One region of the Pseudoalteromonas sp. SCQQ13 genome, then DNA from elsewhere that is predicted to be linked to it. Evidence: riboswitches for the same ligand, from Rfam matches in the RefSeq annotation. Region 1 holds a riboswitch; the other holds the start of a gene.
What was found. Region 1 has a riboswitch for lysine ahead of dapA (4-hydroxy-tetrahydrodipicolinate synthase). Riboswitches for the same ligand answer to the same signal wherever they lie in the genome.
Positions count from the first base shown of each region.

Region 2: another riboswitch for lysine. It lies ahead of lysC (lysine-sensitive aspartokinase 3); the one in region 1 lies ahead of dapA (4-hydroxy-tetrahydrodipicolinate synthase).

Region 1 covers NZ_JADYXG010000015.1:47,220-52,019, forward strand. The annotation lists gene I6F41_RS12785 (protein adenylyltransferase SelO) at 1-552, opposite strand, end outside; gene I6F41_RS12790 (DNA-3-methyladenine glycosylase I) at 562-1,260, opposite strand; lysine riboswitch at 1,464-1,661, shown strand; gene dapA (4-hydroxy-tetrahydrodipicolinate synthase) at 1,814-2,698, shown strand; gene I6F41_RS12800 (2,3,4,5-tetrahydropyridine-2,6-dicarboxylate N-succinyltransferase) at 2,714-3,454, shown strand; gene I6F41_RS12805 (PLP-dependent decarboxylase) at 3,454-4,659, shown strand; gene I6F41_RS12810 (succinylglutamate desuccinylase/aspartoacylase family protein) at 4,709-4,800, shown strand, end outside.
Region 2 covers NZ_JADYXG010000007.1:109,304-114,103, reverse strand. The annotation lists gene nhaD (sodium:proton antiporter NhaD) at 1-1,221, shown strand, start outside; lysine riboswitch at 1,354-1,526, shown strand; gene lysC (lysine-sensitive aspartokinase 3) at 1,602-2,993, shown strand; gene I6F41_RS07680 (4'-phosphopantetheinyl transferase family protein) at 2,970-3,713, opposite strand; gene I6F41_RS07675 (sodium-dependent transporter) at 3,887-4,800, shown strand, end outside.

The sequences.
Region 1 (4,800 bases):
GCCTTGCGTTGCTAAATACTGAAACGAGCCAACACGGATATGGCTACTGGCTAAGCGCGTTACAATAGCGCCAGGTTGAGGTGGGTTTCTGTACACGGTTTCGCCACTACCAACCACTGCTAAGCAGCGCGTAGTTTTAATACCTAACGCTTGCATTGCTTCGCTCATTATATATTCACGAATTGCTGGGCCAAGTGCACAGCGGCCATCGCCACCACGAGAGTAAGGAGTGGCACCTGAGCCTTTTAATTGAATGTCCCACAACTGGTTTTGCGCATCCTCTACTGCACCTAGCAAATGAGCACGCCCGTCGCCTAAACGAGGTGAAAAATGTCCAAATTGATGCCCTGAGTATCCCAGTGCAACCGCTGCAATTGCTTGCTGTTCGTTGCCGCTAAAAGTACTGGCCCGTAATTCAGGAACTACATTAATATTAAACGCTTTAGCTAAGCTGTCGTTCCATAGTAATAGCTGTGGGGCGGCCACCTTAGATGGGCGATCTTCAATTGCAAAATTGTCGGCTACTTGTCTGTACCTTGGCATTAAATTCATAACTACCCTCTACTGTTGTTGGCTTATACCTACACGATTATCGCCTACACTGTAGGCTATAATTAAGCTTAGCTCTTGCATGCTCAAACCGCTTTGTTGTTGTAATTCATTAAAGAACGCTTGCGCTGCAGTTAACGACTTTTTAGTTTGTAAGCCACCATCAATAATTTTATGCGCGCGCAAATAACTCTCAACATCCCGCGATAATAAAAAGGTGTCTTTACCCAATGCACGCAAAGTATAAGGGCCGGTATTTCCACCCAAGCGTGCACCGTGTTTTTTTAAGTACGCCCACAAACCAATAATATCTTCACTTGGCCAGTCTGCAATAAACTGACTAAAGCTACCATGTTGCTGGGTAACCTCATGGATCATGAACGCATTTTCGGGGATCGTTTTTACATTTTTATAATTGCGAACAATGCGCTCGTCGCTGGCTTTTTGCTCCAACATATCGGGTGGCATCATTAATAATTTTTCAACGCTAAAATGCCAAAAAACCTCTCTAAAGCCTGCCCACTTGCTGTTAATAACCGACCAGTAAAAGCCACTTTGAAAAACCTTGCGCGTAAACTCTTCCAGCCAATCATCATCACTTAAAGCTACTAATTGTCGCTTAGATGCAGGTTTAGCGAGTAATTGCTGTAGCATTTGTGTTGAGCCTTTTCGCTCTACTGCTCGCTGATAAATATCATTAAATTTTTCCATCTGCTTGAAACCTTATTTTGCAGTTACAAATTTCGCGCCGCGATTATCCCCTAGTTTAAGGGAAATCGTCCTTATACGTAACCGTTGCCAAAATCGATGACACTATCTGCACTTAGCTGCTTGACACCCAGATGGCTAAAATGATTTAATCATCGCACTTACCCTATTTAATTATATTTGTATTGCTAGCAGTACAAATATAAAGGGCTGGAAGAGGTGCGTTATTCAGGTAGCGTATGTTAGGAGCACAAACTCCATTGAGCATACGTAAGGGGAATTAACGCCGAGAAACAACAATATTTGTGTCATTGTTGTTTCGGGCGACTAGGTTGAATCCTAGCGACTGTCACCAATAGCTATTTAAACGTAGCTTATTAGTTTGGTGGAGAGCTTCTGGTCTTAGTATAATAAGGCCGTGCGCCCTATTATTTAAGCCCATTCGCTCTTCGAATTATAACATACCCTACACGTGGGTATTTGTTCGAACGATGTTAATGCGGCTCTTTCCTATATAGCTTCTTAACTCACCGAACATTCTATAAGTTCGCGAGAGATGATCAAAAACTTTAATTTAGATGACTACTCAGTCTGGACGGCGCTCGTTACTCCGTTTAATCAAAACGGTACAATCGACTATGGCACCTTAACCACTTTGGTTGCTGAGCAAGCCGCTGCCAATAATGCTATTTTATTACTAGGCAGCACAGGCGAAGGCTTAGCCTTAACACTTAAAGAGCAACAAGCCATTGTTGAGCACGTGTGCCAATTATCGCCTAATGTACCCTTAATGGTGGCTGTAGGTGGTATGAACCTCAAACAGCAATTAGCCTGGGTTGAATACTGTAACCACTTGCCTATTCATAGCTTTTTACTTGGCTCGCCGCTTTATGCAAAGCCCGGTGTAATTGGGCAAACCCATTGGTTTGAAAGCCTTTTAAATATAAGTAAACACCCTTGTATGCTTTATAACGTACCAGGGCGAAGCGCTGTCGATATTCCAGTGGCAACCATTCAAAACCTACAACAACATAAAAACCTATGGGCACTTAAAGAAGCCAGTGGCAACATTGCGCAATTTGAAGCTTACCGTCAAGCGGCTCCTAACTTAGCTATTTTTAGCGGCGACGATGCGCTTATGCCCTACTTTGCCCAAGCCGGCGCTAAAGGGCTGGTATCGGTAGCAGCTAATGCTTGGCCGCTACAAACTCACGAATTCGTACAGCGTAGCCTAAGTGGCCAATACCCCAATTTATTTACTCAGTGGTCAAGCGCAATCAGTAGCTTGTTCACTGTAGCAAACCCCATTCCCGTTAAAGTACTCATGCATTTACAAGGGCGATTAACGAGTTCGTATTTACGCCCACCGTTAACTCACCTCGAATTAACGCAAACAACGTGCATTGAACAAGCAAACAACACCATTTTATCTTGGCATTAAACATAGGTTTTTATAATGAGCTGGTTAGAACTATTAAATAATTTAGAGTCGGGCGCAGTACGCGCAGCATCACAAAACGAAAGCGGCCAATGGCAGGCTAACGTTGCAGTAAAACAGGGTATTTTAGAAGCCTTTAAAAATGGTACAAACACCGAATTTGTCGGTGGCTTTGTTGATAAACATAACTTAGCGCCACAACAGTTTAGTGCCACCGATGGCGTACGTATGGTCCCGGGTGGCTCAAGCGTTCGCCGTGGTGCTTATGTAGCTAAAGGCACTATTATTATGCCACCAGCGTATGTAAATATTGGCGCATACATTGACGAAGGCACTATGGTAGATAGTCACGCTTTAGTTGGCTCGTGCGCGCAAGTAGGTAAAAATGTCCACCTTAGCGCAGCCGTGCAACTTGGCGGTGTGTTAGAGCCAATTGGTGCCAGCCCAGTGGTAGTTGAAGATGATGCATTTATTGGCGCAGGCTGCGTAATTGTTGAAGGCGTAGTAATTAAAAAAGGCGCAGTACTTGCCCCTGGTGTGCGTTTATCGGCCACAATTCCGGTTTACGACTGTGTAAACGAGCGCCAACTAGACAAAGGCGAGCCAATTCCTGAGTACGCTATTGTAATACCAGGCTCTCGCCCTGCTTCAAACGAATGGGCGCGTGCACAAGGTTTAAGCATGTCGTGCGCGTTAATTGTTAAGTACCGCGATGAGCAAAGTGATGCATCATTACTACTTGAAGAGGTTTTACGTTAATGAGCTTTTTGAGCACGGGCGTTAAAACGGCAATTAATGAATTATCAAGCCAACTCGATAGCCCATTTTTTGTTTACGACCTAGATACGCTAAATAGTCACTTGGCACAATTGGTCGCACAAACCGAGGTAAAACTTTGGTATGCGGTTAAAGCGAATCCGCTGTCTAAAATTATTCAATGCTTAGATAACGCCGGGTTTAATTTTGACGTAGCCAGTAAAGGCGAGCTTGAGCAAGTACTTGCTCAAGGCGTTAGTAGCGATCGCGTGCTCAACACCGGGCCAGCTAAAAGCCCAAAACAAATTAAACACTTTATTGAGCGCGGCGTACGTACTTTTGTTGCCGAAAGTCTTAATCAAGTTCGCTGGCTCAATGAGCAAGCCAAGCTACAAAACTGTCAACTACAGGTATTACTGCGCGTACAGTTACGTTGGCCCGAGGGCGAAAAAAACCCACTAGGTGGCGATAGCCTCACGCCATTCGGACTCGGTTGTACAGAGTGGCAGGCACTTAATATTACCGACTATGACGCACTTAGCTTTGATGGCCTGCATATTTTTCAATGGGGAAATATGCTCAGCACGCAAAAACTCAGTGAGTTGTGGTCACAAATGATTGCACCACTTAGCCAACTTGCCCGCGATTTAAATATAAACCTTAAAATTTTAGATTTAGGTGGCGGCTTAGGTATTCCGTATACGCAAAACGACATAACGCTTAATTGGGATGACTTAATAACTGCCCTCGCTAAAATTAAAAAACAGGCGGGCGTTGAAGAGTTATGGATGGAGCTTGGCCGCTATGCCGTGGGTGAATGCGGACATTACGCAGCCCCAGTAGTAGAGCGCAAACAAAACTATGGCCAACAACAAGTTATTTTAAGTGGCGGTATAAACCACTTATTGCGCCCAGCCGTCACCAGTCAAGACTTTCCAGCAGCATTACTACGAGATTCACACACACCAACCCAAGCTATGAGCTTATACGGGCCACTTTGTACCGCACTCGATTGCTTGGGCGAGCACGCATTACCAAGTGATCTCAATGAGCACGACTGGTTGGTGTTTAGTCAATGTGGTGCCTATGGCTTTAGTGAAAGTATGCCGTACTTTTTATGCCACGAACTTGCTGGCGAATATGTTTTAGAACAAAACAAACTTAGCTGTTTGCGTGCAGCCGAAGATGCCAGTTATTACTTGAGATAATGTACCTAAAATAATGTACCTGAGATAAAATTAAAATGTTGAGATACTCATGATCGCCTCACCAATTAGTCAAGAAAACATCGTCGTTGGTGAAGTTGCCAATGGCTTACCACTCACTATTCCTGTGTATCGTTTAAAAGG
Region 2 (4,800 bases), on a different contig from region 1:
ATAGCGATTGCATTTTTGCTGATCGTTATTGAGGATATAATCCACGTAAACAAAGCTAAAACGACACTTTTTTTTGGTACGCTCTGCTGGATTATCTCTTTTATCTTCCCTATTAATGGGCAAAGCCCTGATACGATTCAATCACTCCTTAATCATAATATTTTAGAAATTGCCTCCTTATGGTTGTTTTTAATGGCGGCAATGACCTTTGTTGCCTATTTAAACTCAAAAGGGTTTATCGAAAATATTGTTAACCGGATTATGCCAAAACGAATTAGCGAACGTAAGTTAATGTTTTTGGTTGGTGTTTTTGCATTTATATTCTCTTCTATTTCCGATAACGTAACCGCTACGCTTATATCTTTAGCGGTGGTTTTATCATTAAAACTTGAAGCCAAAAAGCTAATTAGATACGCCACGCTGATTATCTTTGCGGTTAACTCCGGTGGTGTGTCGTTAATTACCGGCGATGTAACCACGTTAATGATATTTTTAGATGGCAAAGTAACTATTAGCAATTTGTTATTGTTAATTGGGCCAGCATTTGTAAGTGTGATGCTGTTAGCCGCACTGTTGTCAATTGGCTTAAATGGCCAGCTCGACTTTACTAAAACCAAGCAAAAACGCATTGAAAAAACCGATATTACAATTGCAGTTATCTTCTTATCTACGGTTATTGCTACCTTAACACTGAGTGTTTTATACAGTGTACCGCCATTGCTTACCTTTTTGTTTGGTTTGTCTATGATGTTTTTAGTAGCGCAATTTTTAATGCGCAAAAAAGACATAAACAAAGACATGATAGATTTCATTCGTGAAATAGAATACGACACCTTGTTGTTTTTTGTAGGTGTATTATTACTGGTAGGAGCGCTAAAAGAAGTTGGTATGTTAAGCCACTTTAGCGACCTGTACACAATAATGGCACCTGAATACGCAAACTATTTAATGGGTATATTGTCGGCAGGCGTTGATAACGTACCACTTACAGCCGCGTTATTAAAAGCAGATATAGTAATGACACAACAGCATTGGCTGTCGTTTACCTATGCCACAGGCGTAGGGGGCTCTATGTTAATTATAGGCTCAGCGGCGGGTATTATTGCCATGAGTAAAGTTAAAGAACTGACCTTTATGAACTACTTACGTTTGTCGTTTTATTTATTAATTTGTTACACCGTAGGCTATACCGGCTCATACTTAATGGCTGGTTTTGTTTAATATTAGTTATTAAAGTGCTTGACAGCTAGATGTCTAAACGATAACTTTCAAAGCCCCAGTAAAGTATTGAGCTTTTCAATATATTGCTGGGGTTTTGTTTTATTAGTGATTGCTGAAATAGCCATTAATACAACATTCAGAAGAGGTGCGATACTTAGGTATTTAATGTGAGGTGACGAACGCCGTTGAGCATTAAAGAGGGAAGTACTCGCCGAGAAAAATAACACGTCGTCGTCGTTATTTTTCGGTTTATGGGGCTGAATCCTCAAAACTGTCACCAATATAGGTGGAGAGCTTCTGGCAGTGAATTTTCTTACCTTATATTTGCTGCCAAGTTCTTCTTGTTTTATTACGGTTTGGATGCCGTGAAAGGAGACGAAATGACAACCCAATCAGTGCCACATGTATTATTAGGCAACAAATCAAATTATACCGTTGCTAAATTTGGCGGCACCAGCGTAGCTAACTTTGCAGCTATGGATCACAGTAGTAAAATAATAGTAGCAGATAAAAGCGTGCGTATTGTTGCACTAAGCGCCAGCGCAGGAGTCACTAATCATTTAGTTGAGCTGTGCAATAGCAGCCTTAGCGAAGATGAGCGCCAAGCGCATATTAACGGTGTGCTAGCGATTCAGCAGGCTATTTTAGCTGAATTGAGTTTAGATACCGATTTAGAGCAGGGCTTTGCCCAGACGTTAGCGGCATTTGAAAAACTAGCCAGCCAAACGTTACAAACAAAAGCGCTACATGACGAGCTATTAAGTTTTGGCGAGCGATTATCAACTTATTTATTTACCCAAGTGCTGCGCTCAAAAGGTTTAAATGCAATACGCTTTGACGTGCGCCAAGTGCTTAAAACCGACAGTCAATTTGGTAAAGCAACTCCTAATGTTGCAGCTACTGCACAAGCAGCAAGCGCATTACTTATTCCGCTGTTAGACGATCAAGTAATTGTTACACAGGGCTTTATTGGCAGCGACGAGCACGGCCAAACGACCACTTTAGGGCGCGGTGGATCAGACTACAGCGCGGCATTATTGGCCGAGGCTATTCATGCCAAAAGTGTACATATTTGGACTGATGTAGTGGGTATTTTTAGTACCGACCCGCGTTTATGTGTAAAAGCCACGCCAATTGCACGCCTCAGCTTTGACGAAGCCGCCGAAATGGCTACCTTTGGTGCAAAAGTATTGCATCCGGCAACTATTTTACCCGCCAGCCGCAGCCATATTAATGTGTTTGTAGGGTCGAGCCGTGAACCTGAGCGTGGTGGTACTTGGATTGAGCGTGAAAAGTCGCAACTGCCAGGAATCCGCGCAGTAACACAACGCAAAAACCAAATATTACTTACTCTTAAAAGCCCAGAAATGCTATTAGCTAGTGGCTTTTTAGCACGAGTATTTACTATTTTAAGTGAGTTTAATATTTCGGTAGATTTAGTGACCACCTCTGAAATTAGCGTAGCAATAACGCTTGATAACGCGCCTAATGCATCGCGCCCAGAGCTTGATCAGGGGTGTTTAGATAAACTTGCTGAGTTTTGCCATGTATCGGTAGAAAATAACTTAACTTTAGTGGCGCTTATTGGCTCAGAAATACAGTTACGCCAGCATGAAATGAACTTAATGCAGGTATTAAGTGACTTTAATATACGGCTAATTTGCCACGGTGCAAGTAAGCATAACTTGTGCTTTTTGGTCGAGCAAGGCGAATCCGACAACGTAGTGCAAGCTATTCATAGCCGACTATTAGAGAGCGATTGCGCGGCCTAATACAGCTAAATTAATAAGAGAGCACTGCCAGTCAGTGCTTTTTTCACTCACTACACTTATATCAAACTTACCCACCACAGCACTGCTGGCATTAAGCTGCGCGCAAGTTAACTCAGTAAACACATTAGGGCTTAGCAACTTGGCAATAGGGCGGCTGGTGGCTTTAGCGAGCGCTTCTTTTAAGGTCCAAATTCTAAAAAAGTGTTTAGCTTGATCCTCTGCATTGGCAGGCTTGGTGATCAGCGCAATTTCATCGGTATGATAAAAATGCTTTGCGAGCTTTTCAAATGGGCGCTTTGTGCTTATTTTTTCAATATCGAAACCAAACTGGGCTTTTGTAGGGTTAAGTGCAGCGCCAACAAAACCATTAGAATGCGATATACAGGTATTAATAACGGTGTGGCTGTTATTAATGTGTAGCGCTAATTTACTTGTTTGTAGGTTAAACTCTGAACTTATATTACACGGCTTAATGCCCGCCATATTAGGGTGCGAGGTTATAACTAAATACTTAAGTAATAATCGCGTGGCTAAATATTCTTGCTTGGCCGAGACACTTTTACGGCGGTTTATTATTTGCAGCTCAAAAGGGCTTAAATAATCAGGCAAATTATATTGGCTTATATCGAGCGTTTTAGCGTCAAACAATAAAATAGGACTTTTATTGTTACTAAAAGGCTGATTAATTTGCAGGGTGTTTTTAAAGTAAAGTGAACTCATAAACGCTCAAAATAATAATAAATTTAATACCGATTACCTGCTTGTATGCATAAGCTGAACATATAGTGAGCGGTTGTTAGTTGTTGTGCGCGCTAGGTACATTTTTATTACTAAGGCGCGATGAAATATGGTTTAATTCACAACAGCTAAAATAATAACAGATTTGTAGGTGTATGACACAAGTGCGTGATGGTTTTCAAAGTCGACTTGGTTTTGTATTGGCCGCCGCTGGCGCAGCGGTAGGTTTAGGTAATATATGGGGTTTTCCTACGCAGGCTGCTAATCATGGTGGCGGTGCTTTTTTACTGGTTTACTTTATTGTTATATTTTTACTTGCTTTGCCGGCTTTATATACCGAGCTGTATTTAGGGTATTACGCCCAAGCTAATCCGGTAAAAGCACTTAGGCAAGCATGGCAAAATAAAGCCCCTAAAGTAGGCGCGGCTGCAGGTTATATTGGCCTTGGCGGCGCTATTGTAATGCTTAGCTTTTATTCAATAGTGGCGGGGTGGATGCTGTCGTATGCTATTGAACCCGTAACTACATTTTTAGGCTTTAGCGGCGCTAGCGAATTTTTACACAGCGACTCTGCGCTGCGTAATTTTGTGTTTACCCCACTTATGCTTATTTTAACCGCGAGTATTATTTTAAAAGGGGTTAAATCGGGTATTGAAACCTGGTCACGGCGTTTAATGCCGGTGCTACTAGTATTGCTAATTGGTTTAATTATTTATATTGCAACGCTAGATGGTGCAAGTGATGGCTTTGCAGCGTATTTAATACCTGATTTTAGCCAAATACTCGACCCTAACTTAATTATTGCAGCTATGGGGCAAGCCTTTTTCTCCTTATCGCTAGGTGTGGGCTGTATGATGATTTACGGCTCGTATTTAAAACCCGGTGCTAACTTACCAAAACTGACTGCCAGCGTAGCACTACTCGATACCAGTGTGGCCTTTTTAGCTGGTTTACTTATTGTGCCTGCTATTTATGTGGCGCAGCACAACGGCGTAGAAGTGTTTAGTAACGGTAAATTAATTGGCGAAGGGCAGCTTATTTTTGCCATTTTACCAGCGTTATTCAGCAC